2 regions of the Streptococcus sp. ELY_86 genome follow, and region 2 is predicted to be linked to the other one. Evidence: predicted binding sites of a transcription regulator. Region 2 holds the regulator's gene; the other holds the start of a gene.

Region 1 (4,420 bases), on a different contig from region 2:
CGTGAAAATGATGTGCCTATGCTTGGTATCTGCCTTGGCATGCAGCTGACCTGTGTGGAATACGCCCGTCATGTGCTCAATCTTGAAGGGGCTAATTCTGCTGAACTGGATCCGGACACTAAGTATCCGGTTATCGATATTATGCGCGATCAAATTGATATCGAGGATATGGGCGGTACACTGCGTCTGGGGCTTTACCCATGTAAGCTGAAACCGGGCAGTAAGGCAGCAGCGGCCTATGACAACCAAGACGTTGTTCAGCGCCGCCACCGCCATCGCTATGAATTTAACAATGCCTATCGTCAGCAGTTTGAAGAAGCCGGCTTTGTCTTTTCAGGAGTATCTCCGGACAATCGTTTGGTAGAAGTTGTGGAACTCTCAGACAAGAAATTCTTTGTTGCAGCCCAGTACCATCCGGAACTGCAATCACGTCCTAATCGTCCTGAGGAATTATATACGGCCTTTGTGACAGCAGCAGTCGAAAACAGTCACTGATAATAACATAAGATTTAGACAAATTAGGCTCTGTAATCTCCGCAGCAGGTAATGGCTTTGGAGATTGCAGAGCTTTTGCTGTCTATCAAAAAAAGCCCCATATAACTATAATAAACAGCAAGAGAGCCATTATCGTAAGTCATATGGGACCAACCTTAAGTAGCATAGAATTAATTGAATAGATATCCGACTAACAAAATATTGTTTAATTCAAAAATGAAAAAAACATATTAGCTATTACTAAGATGCATTCCAGTATAAAAATTCCAAAACAGATAAGCTTGACAGCACCACTTTGACTCCGCTTAGAAATTAAGACTAATACTGCAAAACTTAATAATATTAACGAGTAAATAGCATATATCATATATTTAACTCAACCTCTTTATAATGGTGTATTATAGCCAACTCCAGCGCCAACCCAGCCTTGACCTTGAATTTGAGCAAGATTATCAGCATCCAAAGATTCGAACGCCTCGAAAGCTAAAGTATTCATACTGAATATCCTTTAAATAAATGTGATTTTTATGCTCATTGTGCTAAAGAAAATTGATTAACAAAACGAATACGCCTATAGTCTAGGTCTTTTGACAGAAAAATTCAAGGGGATTTTCAGTATTGTTATTAATTACTCATTTTGGAGAAATCTTTTGATTATTTTTCTGGATTTTTTAACTTACTTCTCATCGACATATAAGAACCTTATTTTCAGTGCCTCTCTAATATGTATAATGTCGGCTGCAGTGATGTCCAGGACTTCTCTGTGTCACCTTTTCAACTATCCAGCCGGCTAACTTCATGTTAGAACTTTTAAGAAAAAGACAATTTGAGGATTTTTATAAAAATATGGGAAATATCCTTGACAGCAATATAGGAAGTTGATATAATTTATTTTGTTGCTGCGGGGATGGCGGAATTGGCAGACGCGCAAGACTAAGGATCTTGTGACCGCTTTTGGTCGTGAGGGTTCAAGTCCCTCTCTCCGCATATCAGCTGGCCTTTGGCCGGCTTTTTTGTTTTGATGAGTTTTCAAGAAAAGGCTGGAAATTTTACTGTAAAAGTGATAAAATAAACAATGTAATGGGTTTGACCCAAAAAATATTTAGGAGGCCTTTAAAAATGGCAATCGTTTCAGCAGAAAAATTTGTCCAAGCAGCTCGTGACAACGGTTATGCAGTTGGTGGATTTAACACAAACAACCTTGAATGGACACAAGCGATCCTGCGTGCAGCGGAAAGCAAAAAAGCTCCAGTTCTTATCCAAACGTCAATGGGTGCTGCAAAATACATGGGCGGTTACAAACTTTGTAAAGTTTTGATTGAAACTCTTGTAGAATCAATGGGTATTACTGTACCAGTTGCAATTCACCTTGACCATGGTCACTATGAAGATGCGCTTGAATGTATCGAAGTTGGTTACACTTCTATCATGTTTGACGGTTCACACCTTCCAGTTGAAGAAAACCTTGAAAAAGCTAAAGAAGTTGTTGAAAAAGCACATGCTAAAGGTATTTCAGTTGAAGCTGAAGTTGGTACTATCGGCGGTGAAGAAGACGGTATCGTCGGCCGCGGTGAATTGGCACCAATCGAAGATGCTAAAGCAATGGTTGAAACTGGCATTGACTTTTTGGCAGCAGGTATTGGTAACATCCACGGTCCATATCCAGAAAACTGGGAAGGTCTTGACCTTGGCCACTTGAAGAAATTAACAGAAGCTGTTCCAGGTTTCCCAATCGTGCTTCACGGTGGCTCAGGTATTCCTGATGATCAAATTCGCGAAGCTATCAAACTTGGTGTTGCTAAAGTCAACGTTAACACTGAATGTCAAATTGCATTCTCAAATGCAACTCGTGCCTTTGCGCGTGCTTATGATGCAAATGAAGCTGAATACGATAAGAAAAAACTCTTTGACCCACGTAAATTCTTGGCTGATGGCGCTAAAGCTATCCAAGAAGCAGTTGAAGAACGTATTGATGTCTTTGGTTCAGAAGGTAAAGCTTAATTGTCTGACCATAGAAGTAACAAAAAATCTCGCCTAGGCGGGATTTTTTGTTATACTGAATAAAACGAGATTTTCAAAGCAGAGAATTGATAAGGAGCTTGTATGATAGAAGCAATTACTGAGATTATTTTTCATGTTCTGTTTGACGTTCCAAAAGGGAAAAAGCTTCGCTCTTTAATTGTTTGGTTGGCTTTTTATCTTGCGCTGACTTTTCTGATGGGTCTTTTAATCGGTCTTTACGTGCTCATTGTGATGATTTGGACGTTGTTTAAGCCCCTAGCTATTTTCTTGTTTCTTTTGTTGTTTGCCCTAATTGTTTTTATTGCTGTAGTGTTGAAAAGTTTATATCAGTTATGGAAGCAAAAAGGGAACATTAACTTATCGAAGGATAGCCATTTCTCAGAAGATTCTTAAATGGCTGCGCCTATTCTATTGACAAAATTTTTAGAAATAGTAAAATATTACTGTTAGCCGATTTAGCTCAGCTGGTAGAGCAACGCACTCGTAACGCGTAGGTCACAGGTTCAAGTCCTGTAATCGGCATTAGTTAGCTGCAAGCAACACTTTAAGATTTGTGTGATAGGTCTTAAGGTGTTTTTTTCATATTTTCAACTGGCTAACGTCATTTTAGAATTTTCACATCTGTGCTAAGCCGCAGTTCTGGAAAAATGTTTGAAGACCTATTGTCAAACGATTGGTATTTTGCTATAATATTACGGTATGTGGTGACTTCACCCCTAGACTAAGCAGGAGGATGACAGATAAATGGCTAAAGTATGTTATTTTACAGGACGCAGAACTGTGTCAGCAAATAACCGTTCACACGCAATGAACAAAACCAAACGCACAGCAAAACCAAATCTTCAAAAAGTGACTGTTCTTATTGACGGAAAACCTAAAAAAGTTTGGGCTTCAGCGCGTGCGCTTAAATCTGGTAAAGTAGAACGTGTTTAAAATGAAAGAAGAGTCTTCGGACTCTTTTTTTGTTAATTTTTTACAAGATATCTATATTATGGTAAAATAAGCTGATAAAAACTTTTTGAGGTAGCGAAATGACAGTAAAAATTAACACAAAAGACGGTCAAATTGAATTGTCAGATGACGTGATTGCCACAGTTGTTGGCGGTTCAGCCAATGAAATCTTCGGGGTAGTCGGCATGGCCAGCAAGAGTGCTATCAAAGATAATTTTCAGGCACTGCTGCGCAAGGAAAACTATTCTAAGGGTGTTGTCATAAAATCAACAGATGCCGGTATTTCAGTTGATGTATACACTGTGATGAGTTACGGTGTTAAAATCAGTGAAGTATCTAAAAATATCCAAGAGCGCGTTAAGTTTAATCTTGAAAATCAGCTGGGCATTTCTGCTGATACGGTTAATGTCTATGTACAAAATATTAAAGTTGTGGGAGAAGATTAGTGGCTAATATTACAACAAGTTTATTCCAAGGGATGGTTCAGGCAGCTGCAACACGCCTTGGTAAACAAGCAGAGTATGTCAATTCACTGAATGTCTTTCCTGTCCCGGATGGTGATACAGGTACCAATATGAGCATGACCATGGACAATGGTGCTAAGGAAGTCTCTGATAAACCGGCTTCAACAGTTGGAGAAGTCGGTCAAATTCTTTCTAAAGGATTGCTGATGGGAGCGCGCGGGAACTCAGGTGTTATCACTTCTCAGCTTTTCCGCGGTTTTGCCCAAAGCATCAAGAATAAAAAAGAACTGACAGGTAAGGACTTGGCCCAAGCGCTTCAAGCCGGGGTTGAGGTAGCTTATAAGGCCGTTATGAAGCCGGTTGAAGGAACCATTTTGACAGTATCGCGCGGAGCGGCATCAGCAGCCATTAAAAAGTCTGAAAATACGGATGATGCTGTTGACGTGATGCAATCTGCGCTAAATGGTGCTAAAGCGGCCTTGGCTAAG
Region 2 (4,420 bases):
GCTTTTGCAGAATACTATCTCATAGGCTCCCTCTTCAGTATTATCAGTGTTTTGGCAGTCTATGCCCTTTGCCTAATATGATTAAATGGCTTCTACTGGGTATCGGTAGAAGCCGTTTTGATTTTTACTGAGAAAATATCGGAACAAATACGAATAGTAGTAGTGGAGGGTAAATGAATGTACAGTATAGAATTTACAAAAGAAGCTCTGCTGCCGCGGGAGCGCCTGCTGACTTATGGTCCTGAAAGCCTCAGCAATCAGGAGCTGTTGGCGATTATACTAAGGACCGGTAACAGAAAAGACCATGTTTTAAATTTGTCTAACAACATTTTAGAGCGTTTGGACAGCATAGCTGATTTTCGCACCTTATCAATTGAGGAACTGCAGACGATTGCAGGTATCAGTCAGTTGAAGTCAATAGAAATCAAGGCCATTCTGGAATTTTCGAAGAGAATTAATCAATCAGAATATAGTTTTAAAGAACGCATTTTAAGCAGCGAACGCTTAGCAAAAGTTATGATGGCCGAACTGGGCGATAAAAGACAGGAACATCTGGTTGCCATTTATCTGGATACACAGAACCGTATTATCAAAAAGAAAATCATTTTTATCGGCAGCGTCAGGCGTTCTGTTGCCGAACCCAGGGAAATTCTGCACTATGCCTGCAAAAGTATGGCAACCTCGCTTATCGTTGTCCATAACCATCCTTCAGGTTCAACCTATCCCAGTGAAAATGATTTGGCGTTTACAGAAAAAATAAAACGATCCTGTGATGATTTAGGAATCGTTTTTTTGGATCATATTATAGTCGGGAAGAAGGAATATTACAGTTTCCGTGAAGAGACGGATCTTATTTAAAGTTCATTAACGACGTAGTTAAAAAGTTTTTGATCTTCTTCTCGTGACTCAAACAGCAGTTCAGGGTGCCATTGAACCCCCAAAAAATTAATATCGGAATTAGTAGATGTTACTGCTTCAATAGTGTCATCAGCAGGATCATAGGCAATGACTTCTAAGTCATCGGCCAGCCGCTTGATGCTCTGATGATGAAAGGAATTGATAGAGGCAGAAGTACCGTAAATTTTTTCCAAGGCAGTATCAGCCTTTATCAACATGTTTTGGCTGAGATAGTCACTCGGTTCGTCTTGCCAGTGGTCTTCTATATCTTGATTGAGTGTTCCTCCCAAAGCAATATTCATCAGCTGTGTGCCCCTGCAGACAGAGAAAATCGGTTTTTCCTGTTTAATGGCTTCTTCAACAAGAGCAAATTCGAACAAATCACGCGCTAAATAAAAATCATCATCGCTGGTATCCTTATCTTCCCCATAAAAAACAGGGTCGACATTTTGACCGCCTGTTAAAATAAGCTTGTCAACCATGGAAACATAAGATGCGGCAAGATTCGGCTCACTGACAGGAATCACGAGCGGAAGACCGCCGGCCTTCTGTACTCCCTTAACATAGCCGGATGGTGTATAGGACCACAGTATATCAGGAAATTTTGCGTGTGGTCTTTCATTACCCGAAATACCGATAATTGGTCTGGATTTGGTCATAGACCCTCCTTACTTTGTCAATTCTTCGAATTTTTTTCTTGATTCATAAAATATAATAGCGTCTGTAATTCGCTGGTTAAATCAACATACTGAGCAACAACTCCCTTTGGAAGTGACAGGTGAACCGGTGAAAAGCACAAAATTCCTTTGATACCGGCTTCAACCAACGTATCAGCAACTTCCTGGGCTTTGCTGCTGGGAACAGTCAAAATTGCTGTTTTAACATCTGTTCCGGCTAATTTTTCCTTGATACTGGAAATACCGTAAATGGGAACACCGTCATCAGTGAGCTGGCCGACCTGCTCATTGTCGTCGGTGTCAAAAGCCATAGCTATTTTCATCTTATTGCGCTCATGAAAACGATAATGGAGAAGAGCACGGCCGATATTGCCGACCCCGACAAGCAACACATTAGTCGTAGAAGTGTCGTTGAGAATATCTGCAAAAAAATTCATTAATTTTTTGACATCATAGCCAAAACCGCGGCGTCCCAGCTCGCCAAAATAAGAAAAATCACGGCGAACGGTTGCTGAATCAATACCAATCGCTTCAGCAATCTGCTTAGAGCTTGCCTTTTCAATATTTTCCGAATGGAACCGTTTAAAAATACGATAATAAAGTGATAGGCGCTTCGCTGTCGCTTTGGGAATAGATTTGTCAAGAGTAACCATACTTATCTCCTTTGCTATGTACTACTATTTTAAAAAAAGATTGTGAAAATTGCAACATCTTTTCTTTGAAGTTGGCATAAGTTTTTCTTATGAAAGGATCTCAGTTTTACTTATACACGTAAAAAGAAGGAAGCTGGAACTCCGAAAAGCTATCGAAGTTTCAGCCCACCCTCTCCCTTGTTTTATTAAAAATATGTTTTCAGCAGGCAGCAGAAGCACTGTGCTGAAGTCAGCTTAATTTTCCTTTTTCACAAAGATGTCACGCTCAGCCAAACTGTTCATTAAGAAATAAAACTTATCCTGGATGATTTGGTTTTTCTCGGATTTAAAGATATTAACGGGTCGCAGTCCGGATTTGTCTGTAATGGTCAGTTTAAAGCCGGTCAAATCTTTGTTAATGGTAATTTTCAGAGAAAAGCCGTCGCCGCTGTTGGGGACCTTTTCTAAAAGGCGGCTGAGTTCATAATTTCCCAGCTTGTTTTGAGTAAAGGCAGTGTCCCGCAGAGTGAATCTTTTTACGCTGGGACTGATGGTATAGCTGTATTTACAATCAGGTAAATTTACTGTTTTTTCAAAAGCCATTTTATTTTCCTACAATCTCCTTTATTTTTGCAGCTAGAGCTTTGGCCTCATCTGGTTGGTTCAAATCTGAAAAACTGATACGAACAGATTCTTGCAGACGGGGGGACTCCGCTCCGTATTTTGCTGCTAAAACATGACTGGGATCAACAGTGCCGGCTGTGCAGGCAGAACCTGTTGAAATCGCAAAACCAGCCAAATCTAACTGAGTCAGCAGAATTCCGTTGTTATATCCGGGAAATCCGATATTAATCACATAAGGCAGGGCATCTTCGTTTGAATTGAGATAATAATCAACTCCCTCTAAGCCCTCTAAGAGTATCTTTTTGAGCTTGCTGACATCTTCCAGATGTTTTTGTTGATGAGCTTGGGCATCGACTAAAGCCTGCGTCAGACCTGCAATACTGATAAGATTTTCCGTGCTGGCCCGACGTTTTTCCTCCTGTTCACCGCCATGAAGGAGACTGTCAAAATGAAGATCATCAGCATAGAGGATGCCAACTCCTTTAGGACCGTGAAATTTGTGGGCAGAAGCTGACAGAAAATCAATGTTTAAATCCTTAGGATGAATAGGAATCTTGCCTGCAGCTTGGACAGCATCAACATGAAAAACAGCTTGATGGTCTTTAAGAAGGCTGCCGATCTCTTTGATTGGCAGCACATCTCCTGTTTCATTATTAGCAAACATAACCGATACTAAAACAGTGTCCTCACGCAAAGAATCTCTAACCTGCCGGGCAGAAATGCAGCCGTCAACAGGATTCAAATAGGTCACTTCAAAACCGAAACGCTTTTCCAAATAATGAAGACTGTTTAAAACAGAATGATGTTCAATAGCTGTTGAAATAATATGTTTTCCTTGATCCTGATGAGCAAGAGCATAACCTTTGAGTGCAGTGTTGTTGCTTTCTGTTCCGCCGGACGTAAAAATAATATTTCTTGATGGAACCTCAAACACTTGAGCAACACTTTGCCGGCAGCCCCGCAGCACTTTGCCGGCAGCCCTGCCGTAAGAGTGAATGCTGGAAGGATTGCCAAAGGTATCGGTCATCACTTCAGTCATAGCCTGAACAACAGAAGGTGTCAGAGGAGTAGTTGCAGCGTTATCAAAATAAATCAAATTTAGGATTCATCTCCTTTACGGTCATAAGCAAACAAAGGACTGACAGGCCGTCTTTCGTGAATACGGATAATGGCATCTGCAATCAGTTCGCTGGCAGAAAGATAATGCAAATTATCAGGTAACTTTTGATCAGTGTAAACAGAATCTGTAATCAAAATATCTTTAATTGGAGCAGCCTGCAAAATTTCTGTGGCTCCGCTGGCGAACAATCCATGGCTGGCGACAGCATAGATTTCAGTAGCGCCTCCGCGTTCAACGATTTTAGCAGACTCTGCAAATGTTTTTCCGGTATTTAGAATATCATCAATGAGAATGGCTTTCTTGCCTGCAACGTCACCGATAATATAGCCTTCTTCACGCGAGGAATCATCATCCTGAGCGTAATCAATGATAGCAATCGGAGCATCCAAATACTGAGCTAAACTGCGGGCGCGCTTGATGCCTGAATTTTTAGGACTGACAACTACAATGTCCTCCCCATATAAGCCCAA

The links. Region 2 encodes Rex, which represses fermentation and respiration genes when NADH is low (regulators of the CRP and FNR family bind a similar motif). Its sites were predicted from a motif close to TTGTGAANTANTTCACAA; they were not measured.
Region 1: AC4HAN_RS08365 (class II fructose-bisphosphate aldolase) is a predicted target of Rex. The motif match lies at 1,554-1,571, and genes of this name have one in related genera.

What each region holds. Positions count from the first base shown of each region.
Region 1 covers NZ_JBZFUK010000006.1:29,774-34,193, reverse strand. Annotated here, with positions in the region: gene pyrG (CTP synthase) at 1-495, shown strand, start outside; tRNA gene AC4HAN_RS08370 (tRNA-Leu) at 1,397-1,482, shown strand; gene AC4HAN_RS08365 (class II fructose-bisphosphate aldolase) at 1,615-2,496, shown strand; gene AC4HAN_RS08360 (hypothetical protein) at 2,599-2,910, shown strand; tRNA gene AC4HAN_RS08355 (tRNA-Thr) at 2,967-3,039, shown strand; gene rpmB (50S ribosomal protein L28) at 3,262-3,450, shown strand; gene AC4HAN_RS08345 (Asp23/Gls24 family envelope stress response protein) at 3,549-3,914, shown strand; gene AC4HAN_RS08340 (DAK2 domain-containing protein) at 3,914-4,420, shown strand, end outside.
Region 2 covers NZ_JBZFUK010000001.1:69,677-74,096, forward strand. Annotated here, with positions in the region: gene AC4HAN_RS00330 (DUF3307 domain-containing protein) at 1-81, shown strand, start outside; gene radC (RadC family protein) at 178-858, shown strand; gene AC4HAN_RS00340 (gamma-glutamyl-gamma-aminobutyrate hydrolase family protein) at 855-1,556, opposite strand; gene AC4HAN_RS00345 (redox-sensing transcriptional repressor Rex) at 1,574-2,227, opposite strand; gene AC4HAN_RS00350 (DUF1831 domain-containing protein) at 2,462-2,809, opposite strand; gene AC4HAN_RS00355 (cysteine desulfurase family protein) at 2,811-3,926, opposite strand; gene AC4HAN_RS00360 (ribose-phosphate diphosphokinase) at 3,929-4,420, opposite strand, start outside.